Regions from separate parts of the Aeromonas sp. MTB genome, predicted to be linked through region 2. Evidence: riboswitches for the same ligand, from Rfam matches in the RefSeq annotation. Region 2 holds a riboswitch; the other holds the start of a gene.
The links. A riboswitch is a leader RNA that binds a small molecule or an ion and turns the genes downstream of it on or off. The one in region 2 is predicted to bind lysine.

Region 1 (4,352 bases), 840 kb from region 2:
TGCCGCAATTTCGCTACTGGCGCGAGCTCTGCCTCAAGTGGGTGAAACGGGAGATCCACCACCTGATCCGCGAAGGAGCCAGCGCGCCCGTGCTGGCCCGCCTGCACGCCCTGCAAGGGGAGTGGAGCGCCGCGCTGGCGAGCGACGAGGCGCTGGTCGCCAACTGGTGGCGGGACATGTATCGCAGCCACCGGCTCGATGTGGCCGATGATCTGAGCGGCCAGAGCTGCGGCCCGCTCACCCTGCGTCGCCTCGACTGGTTGATGCAGGCGGTGACGGATCACTATCCGCTGCTGGTGGACAATCTCTCGCCTCAGGAGACGGAGCTCGGCCAGACCGGGCTGCTGGCCCGCTTGCAGCAACTGCGCCGGGAAGCCGTGGCCTGCCAGTTGCCTGCTACCAGCCTTGCCTGAGCCAATACCTTTGCGGAGTACAAATGAACAGGGCGCTTTGCTGGCGCCCTGTTGCGTGTTCGAAATTGCCTCGGGTGAGGATCAGTCCAGCAACTCCTGATGGAGGCGGTTGACGATATTGCCCGCCTCGCTCTCCTTGACCAGGAAGCAGAGGTTGTGGGCGCTGGCGCCGTAGCAGATCATCCGGATGTTGTGCTCGCGCAGGGCGTCGAAGACCTGACTGCCCACCCCGTTCACTTCGCTCATCCGGTTGCCGATGAGCGCCACCAGTGCCAGACCGGTTTCCACTTCCACTTTGCAGAGCTGCCCCAGCTCGGCCAGTACCTTGTCGCTCAGGATCGGTTCGCCGTTACTCTGGCTGCCGGTGTGATCCAGGGTCAGCGACACGCTCACCTCCGACGTGGTGATGAGATCGACCGAGATGCGGTGACGGGCCAGAATGCCGAACACTTCGGCCAAAAAGCCGTAGGCGTGGAACATGTTGAGGCTGTGCAGGGTCACCAGCACCTGCTGGCGGCGCAGGGCGACGGCGCGAAACAGCGGGCTTGAATCTGTGCTGGCGCGGATCCAGGTACCACCGGCGGCGGGGTCCTTGGCGGAGCCGACAAACACCGGAATATTCTGGCGCACCGCCGGTTGCAATGTGGCGGGGTGCAGCACCTTGGCGCCGAAAGTGGCCATCTCGGCTGCTTCGACAAAGCTGATTTCGGGAATGGGGCGGGCGCGGGTGACGAGGCGCGGATCCGTGGTGTAGATGCCGGGCACATCGGTCCAGATCTCGATACTGGCGGCATCGAGCGCTTCGGCGAGCAGGGCTGCGCTGTAGTCAGAGCCGCCGCGCCCCAGCGTGGTGGTGCGGCCATCGCCATCGGCACCGATAAAGCCCTGGGTGATGATAAGGCTGTCGCCAAGCTGCGGGCCCAGCGTCTGCTGGCAAAGGGTTCGGGTGGTGGCCAGATCGACGGTGGCCTTGCCAAAGCGGCTGTCGGTGCGCATCAGCTGGCGCACATCCTGCCAGTGGGCCTTGACGCCGCGCTGGCGCAGCAGCTCGGTAAAGAGGCGGGTAGACATCAGCTCGCCGCAGGCGATGAGGCGATCGGCCAGCTCCGCATCGGTATGCTGGTGGGCTTGCTGGGCCATGAGGCGGATTTCGTCCAGCTGGCCATGAATGAGGGCGCTCACATCAACGGGGTTGCCGAGATCGGCCAGAATGGCCTGCTGGATCCCGGCCAGTTTGGCCAGCTGCTCGTCGCGGCCCGCTTCGTCCAGCTCCCCTTGTGCCAGGGCGACCAGCAGGTTGGTGACACCGGCGCTGGCGCTCAGTACCACCACCCGGGTGGCGGGATTGGCCAGCACGATGTCGGCGCAGTGATTCATGGCCGGGAAGTTGGCGACACTGGTTCCGCCAAACTTGGCGACATTGATCGGGCTCATTGCTTACTCCTGTCTTATTTTAAGATTCCGGTTCCATCGGGCAAAAAAGAGAGGAGGAGGCTGAAAATGGCAGGAATGAACGAAGCTATCCCGGCCAGAAGCACTCCACCTGCAGAGCCCATCCCGTACCGCCCCTGACAGGGCGCGGTGGGGGATGATCACTACCGATGACAACCCGGGGGATTCAGCCCCCGCAGCCGACGTTGAGGTCACCAGTCTCCTCACTCGTCTCGGCGCTGCTCCCCCTGACCCAAGTTCACCGGACGCTGGCGTCCTCCCTTGGGCTGCCTGGGCAGCGCTCCTCTTCTGGCTCCACCAGGGCGGTGGAGTGCATTTAGAAATACCCTGCGTTGGATTGCACTGTCAATCGAGTTTGTGAAAAAGTTCAAATTGTCGGCTAACTCAACGCAGAATCAATGGCTTAGGCAATGGTTTTTGACAAAACCTTGGAACGGCGCTGCCAGTTGTAGAGACGCTGGCGCGCCACCGGCAGATCTTCCACTTCCAGCGGATCGAAGCCCCGCTCCCGGAACCAGTGGATGGAGCGGGTGGTGAGCACGAACAGGCGGCGAATGCCAAGCCGCTTGGCCCGCTCGGCTACCTTGGCCACCAGCTGATCCCCCCGGTTGGAGTTGCGATAGTCGGGGTGGATGGCGACGCAGGCCATCTCCGCCATCGCCTCTTCCATAAAGCAGTAGAGGGCCGCGCAGCCGATGATGAGGCCATCGCGCTCAATGATGGTGAACTTGTCGATCTCCATCTCCAGCTGCTCGCGGGAGCGGCGCACCAGAATGCCTTCCTCCTCCAGCGGGCGAATAAGATCCAGAATGCCGCCGATATCCTCGATGGTGGCGGCGCGGGCCTGCTCGGCACTTTCCCGCACTATCTGGGTGCCGAGGCCGTCACGGCTGAACAGCTCCTGCAGCATGGCGCCATCATCCTGATAGCTCACCAGATGGGAGCGGGGCACGCCGCCACGGCAAGAGGCAATGGCCGCGCGCAGGTAGCGGGCGGTGCCGGACATCTCTTCGCCCGCCTGCTCCAGCTCCACCAGCAGCTCTTCGGCCTGTTCGGGGAAGAGCTCGGAGATGGCTTCGCCGCGCCTGTCCATCACCCCCTGGGTGCTGCTAAAGCAGATGAGCTTGTCCGCCTTGAGATCGACCGCCACCCGGCGGGCCACCTCTTCCGAGCTCAGGTTAAAGCTCTCGCCGGTGACCGAGCAGCCGATGGGGGAGATGAGCACCAGACTCTTCTGATCGAGCTGGCGGGTGATCCCCTCCACGTCGATGCGGCGCACCCGGCCGCTGTGGCAAAAGTCGATGCCATCATCCACCCCCAGCGGCTGGGCAGTGACGAAGTTGCCGCTCACCACGCTGATCCGCGCCCCCTGCATAGGGGTGTTGGCGAGCCCCATGGAGAGCTGGGCGGTGATGTCGTATTGCAGGCCGCCACACACTTGCTTGATGATGGTGAAGCTCTCGTCATCGGTGACCCGGATCCGCTTGTGATACTGGGCCTCGATACCGGCGCGGGCCAGCGCTTCATCGTTTTGCGGACGTGAACCAAACACCAGCACCAGGCGTATGCCCAGTGTCTGCAGCAGGGCGATATCGCTGACGATATTGGCGAAGTTGGGGTGGCAGATGGCTTCTCCCCCCATCATCAGCACAAAGGTGGCACCCCGATGGACATTGACATAGGGGGTGGATTGCCGGAAGGCATTGACCAGACTGGGTTCGCGTTCACGCACTTGATATTTCTTCCATAAAAAAACAGCGATTGGCTCAATATATGAAAATTAATTCACAAATCAAGACTAAATATTGATTTTGGCCGTTCTGGTCTACGAGGGGCGGGTTGGCTGTGCGGATCGGGAAAGAGGGACAGACGGTGCAGACGGCCGCCGGAGCGAGCGGGGAGGGGCCCGCCGGTTGATCCGGCGCGATAAACTGCTATCTTCGATGCTCCTTTTCGTCAGCTGTGTGATTTCACAGGGTTTTATACAAGGACAGAATTCATGGAACAGATTATTTCACCGGCAGATGCCCTGCCGGGACGACGCGAAGCGATGGTGATTGGTCAGCAGCATGCGGTGAATGGCAACCCGACCCAGGGGCCCTGGCCCGAGAACATTGAGATTGCCTGGTTTGGCATGGGCTGTTTCTGGGGCGTGGAGCGCCTGTTCTGGCAGCAGCCGGGCGTCTACTCCACCGCGGCAGGTTATCAGGGCGGCGTGACCCAGAATCCCACCTACAAAGAGGTGTGCAGCGGCCTGACCGGCCATGCCGAGACGGTGCAGGTGGTGTTTGATCCGGCGGTGATCAGCTACGGCGATCTGCTCAGACTGTTCTGGGAACAGCACGACCCGGCGCAGGGGATGCGTCAGGGCGGGGACATTGGCACCCAGTATCGCTCGGTGATCTTCTATGGCGATGAGAGCCAGCAGATCATTGCCCAGCAGAGCATGGCGGCCTACCAGCAGGCGATGGCGGCAAGCGGCGACAG
Region 2 (4,352 bases):
TTATTGGCTGATTTACAGCTGTTGCAACAGGAGTTGTTTGATCTGGGGGGGGAGTTGGCATTCTCCAGTGACGCCCAGAATGAATCGATTTGGCAGGTTAATGCCGCTTGGACAACTCGCCTTGAACAGCAGATAGATCGTTATAGTGAGCCATTGCCGCCGCTGCGCCAATTTATATTGCCCGGTGGTTCCCGTGCCGCGGCGCAAGCGCATGTGGTGCGTACTCTGGTGCGTCATTGCGAGCGCTTGCTGCTGACATTGAGCCGGGAAGAGCGGGTCAATCCCGAGGTGCTGCCCTATCTGAACCGGATGAGTGACTGGTTCTTTACCGTTGCCCGCTATCTCATCTGCGTGGCAGGGGATCGTGAAGTGCTGTGGGTCAAGGCAGCAGATCGCCCGCAATCGGCTATCTGATATGTCACATTTAAGCGGCAATAAAAAACCTCGCCAAGGCGAGGTTTTTTATTAGCAACGAGATTGAGATCAGATAGCAAAGTCTTCCAGTGATTTGCCTGCTGCCACTGCGCTGGCAATAGCCGAAGGCATACGGCCCTGGCCGGTCCAGGTTTTCTCTACGCCATTATCCTGATAGCGATATTTGGCAGGACGTGGCGCCCGCTTGGCTTTTTCTGATTTGCCGGGGTTGGTAGCGACAGCGCTTACCAATTCTGCCGGGTCAATACCGGCGGCTTTCAGCATTTCGCTATATTCGTTAATTTTCCGCAGATGCTCTTCACGGGCCTGACGCTCGGCAGCTTCATCCTGCTGACGCTCAGCAACGATCGCAGAGAGCTTTTCCAGTGCCTCTTCCAGTTGTTCCAGAGAAAGCTCGCGGCAGGTCGCACGCAGACTGCGGATATTAAGCAGTACCTTTAAAAATTCATTCATAGGAGTTACCACGTCGAGTCAGAGAAAAATATTATGTTCCAGCTGATTCTTGCTTGGCGATTTAAATAAGTCAAGCTGGGTTAAATATAATATCCGTGGGGAACATCAATACAGATATTTAATATGGCCAGCAATAGGCTTGGTGATTGGATGCCAATGAAACCGCAGTAGGTGAAAATAGCGTCAAAACAGGCGTTGTTGCATCATTTGACTACCATTTTTCGACCTTGATATGTTTATTATGATTATTTAATCAAAAAACTTGCTATAAGCTGCCATCTCGATAAAATGTGCGGCGAATACCTTTAAGTAGAGGCGCGCTGCCTATGAGTATTTGTGCGGAGGGTGATGCCTGTGATGCACAAGGAAAGGAGTCAGCGCCGAAGTGGCCAGGCCATCATACCGGGCTGCTGGTTCTGCATCTAATAGGTGCAGGACTGCCATAGTCATCCACTATGGAGCGCTACCTGAAGGGGCTGAGGAGTATGACCTCCCCATAGGTTTTGTTTCTTTAGATCCTCTCGGTAGATCTCCACCTGTAATCTTTAGGTGCAAAGAGATCATGGACATTAGTCATTTCGCCGACTCCGGTTGGTCCGTTCTTCCCCCCCTGTTGGCTGTCGCGCTGGCGATCATGACCCGCCGCGTGCTGCTGTCCCTTGGTGTGGGCATCGTCACCGGCAGTTTGCTGCTCAATCAGTTTTCACCCCTCGAATCCCTGCATTACATGTTGAATACCGTGCTCAAGATCTTCTGGGTCGATGGCGCGCTCAATCGTGACAACGTCAACATGATCCTGTTTATGCTGCTGCTGGGTGGCCTCATCAGCCTGATGAGCGTCTCCGGGGCGACCCGTGCCTTTGCCGAGTGGGCCGAGCGTCGTGCCAAGACCCGCAAGGGCGCCAAAGCGCTGACCGGCATGATGGTGTTTGCCTTCTTTATCGATGATTTCTTCCACAGCCTGTCGGTGGGTGCCATCTGCCGTCCGGTCACCGACCGCTTCCAGATCTCCCGTGCCAAATTGGCCTATCTGCTGGACTCCACCGCGGCGCCGGTCTGCGTGCTGATGCCCATCTCCTCTTGGGGCGCCTATATCATCGCTCTGGTTGGCGGCATCATGGCGGCACACGGTCTGACTGAACAGAGCCCCATCGCTGCGTTTGTCGAGATGATCCCGATGAACCTCTACGCCGTCTTCACCCTGATCATGGTGCTGGTGGTGATTGCATTCCAACTCGACATCGGCCCGATGCGTCAACACGAAGCGTGGGCGCTGGAAGGCAAGCTGTGGGATGAGTCCAAGGGCCGCCCCATCGGTCTGGATATGGAGAGCCCGGAAGAGAGCAACGGCGGCATGATCGACATGGTACTGCCGATCCTGACCCTGACCGCCGCCACCATCTATTTCATGATTGATTCCGGTGCTGCGGTGCTGAGCGAGAAAGGGCTGCCCTTCAGCGTGCTTGGCTCGTTCGAAAACACCAACGTCGGCTCTTCGCTGGTTTACGGTGCCCTGTGCAGTCTGGTGGTCTCCATCGGTCTGGCTATGCGCCTGAAGCTGGGTGCCAAGAACTGGATCAAGGCCGCGCCGCAAGGCGTCATGGCCATGCTGCCAGCCATCAACATCCTGCTGTTTGCCTGGACCATAGGTGCCGTGGTACGCGACGTGGAGACCGGCAAGTACCTGGCTTCGCTGGCTAACGGCAACCTGCCGATCGAAGTGCTACCTGCCGTGGTCTTTATCCTCTCCTGTGCCATGGCGTTTGCTACTGGTACCAGCTGGGGTACCTTCGGCATCATGCTGCCGCTGGCCGGTGACATGGCCGCCGCCAGCGACATCAGCCTGATGCTGCCGATGCTGGCTGCAGTACTGGCTGGCTCGGTGTTCGGGGATCACAGCTCACCCATCTCCAGCACCAGCATCCTCTCTGCCACCGGTGCCGGTTGCCATCACATCGATCACGTGATGACCCAGCTGCCCTATGCACTGGCCATCGCCTTCGGTGCGGCCATCGGTTACCTGGCAATGGGCTTGATGCACTCCAGCCTGGCCGGTTTCAGCGTCAGCGCCCTCTGGTTTGTGCTCTTTACCTGCTATCACCTGAAAAAGGCCAAAGCGCGGCCAGTGTTGGCCACCGCGTAACATTTATAGAGCAAGGGGCCCGCGGGCCCCTTGGTTTTGTCAGGGGCTTTGGTTAGCATGCGCCCCATAAATTCAGTTTCGGAACAGTATCATGGCTTCACTGCACTACAAATTTGCCACCATGAATTCAGGCAAATCCACCCAGCTCATTCAGGCGCACTTCAACTATCTGGAGCGGGGCATGCATCCTCTGGCGATGACGCCAGCCATCGATGACCGTTTCGGGGTCGGGGTGATCAGTGCCCGGGTTGGCCTTGAACTGAAGGTGGACGTGTTCAGCGACAGCTGCGATCTGTTTGAAATGGTGAAAGCGCGCCATGCGAAGAAACATATCGATGTTTTCATCGTGGACGAGGCCCAGTTCCTGACCCGTGAGCAGGTCTACCAGTTAGCCCGCATCGTCGATGAGCAGGATATTCCGGTGATGGCCTATGGCCTCAAGACCGATTTTCGCGGTGAGCTGTTCCCCGGTTCCTACCATCTGCTCTGTCTGGCCGACAAGTTTGAAGAGCTGAAGAGCATCTGCTGGTGTGGCAACAAGGCTCACATGAACTCCCGGGTCAACGAAGCGGGGCAGGTGATGCGTGATGGCGAACAGGTGGAGATCGGCGGCAACGATCGCTATGTATCGCTCTGTCGCAAACACTATCTCGAAGGTCGGGCCTACAAGTAATTCGGCTGCGATATTTGAATCGTCGAGCAGGGCGCCAATCTGGCGCCCTTTTTATTTTCCCCAACTTGTATCGCTGTGGTTCAGTCGATCTCGATATCCACCGGCGCAATGATGGGGTCGGCCACCGGCAGGCGTTGAAATAGCTGGCGGAAATGGTGCTGTACCCGGCCGATATCGACCAGTGACATGCCGGAGGCAAAACCGAACCAGACATAGAGGCCGGTGAGATCGCGAAACATCGGTGGCAAATAGCGGGGAGCGGCAATCAGCCCCTCCAGATAGTGCTGATAGAGGACCGGAATGTCATCCAGCGTCACCTTGCCGACAAACAGCATCGGCAGGATCTCGGGCACGCCTTCCAGCACGGCGCTGCGGATAAAGTTGACCGTCTCCACATAGCCACGCACGTAGGAGAGATCCTTGGTAAAGCAGGCACCACCTTCCACCATGCCGCCACGAAAGACCCGCTGGGTGATCTTGTAGGCGTCGTGCTCGCTGGTGCCCTGCCGCACGAAGTGCTGAAACACCTCGATAAAATCGGCGCCGCGCTCGGCCATGTCGATGGCCATCACCCGATCGGAGATACGCTTGGCCCGATCCGGAAAGGAGCTGAAGGTGAGGGTCTCTATCAGGACAGCCAGCCCCTCC

Region 1: linked by a shared signal. The riboswitch ahead of lysC (lysine-sensitive aspartokinase 3) and the one ahead of WBR25_RS08490 (Na+/H+ antiporter NhaC family protein) in region 2 are both predicted to bind lysine.

Annotation. Positions count from the first base shown of each region.
Region 1 is NZ_CP147026.1:2,674,593-2,678,944, reverse strand. It holds gene WBR25_RS12205 (hypothetical protein) at 1-413, shown strand, start outside; gene lysC (lysine-sensitive aspartokinase 3) at 495-1,847, opposite strand; lysine riboswitch at 1,938-2,161, opposite strand; gene argA (amino-acid N-acetyltransferase) at 2,269-3,597, opposite strand; gene msrA (peptide-methionine (S)-S-oxide reductase MsrA) at 3,865-4,352, shown strand, end outside.
Region 2 is NZ_CP147026.1:1,838,363-1,842,714, forward strand. It holds gene WBR25_RS08480 (cob(I)yrinic acid a,c-diamide adenosyltransferase) at 1-414, shown strand, start outside; gene WBR25_RS08485 (H-NS family histone-like protein) at 484-888, opposite strand; lysine riboswitch at 1,191-1,362, shown strand; gene WBR25_RS08490 (Na+/H+ antiporter NhaC family protein) at 1,451-3,031, shown strand; gene WBR25_RS08495 (thymidine kinase) at 3,123-3,704, shown strand; gene WBR25_RS08500 (flavohemoglobin expression-modulating QEGLA motif protein) at 3,785-4,352, opposite strand, start outside.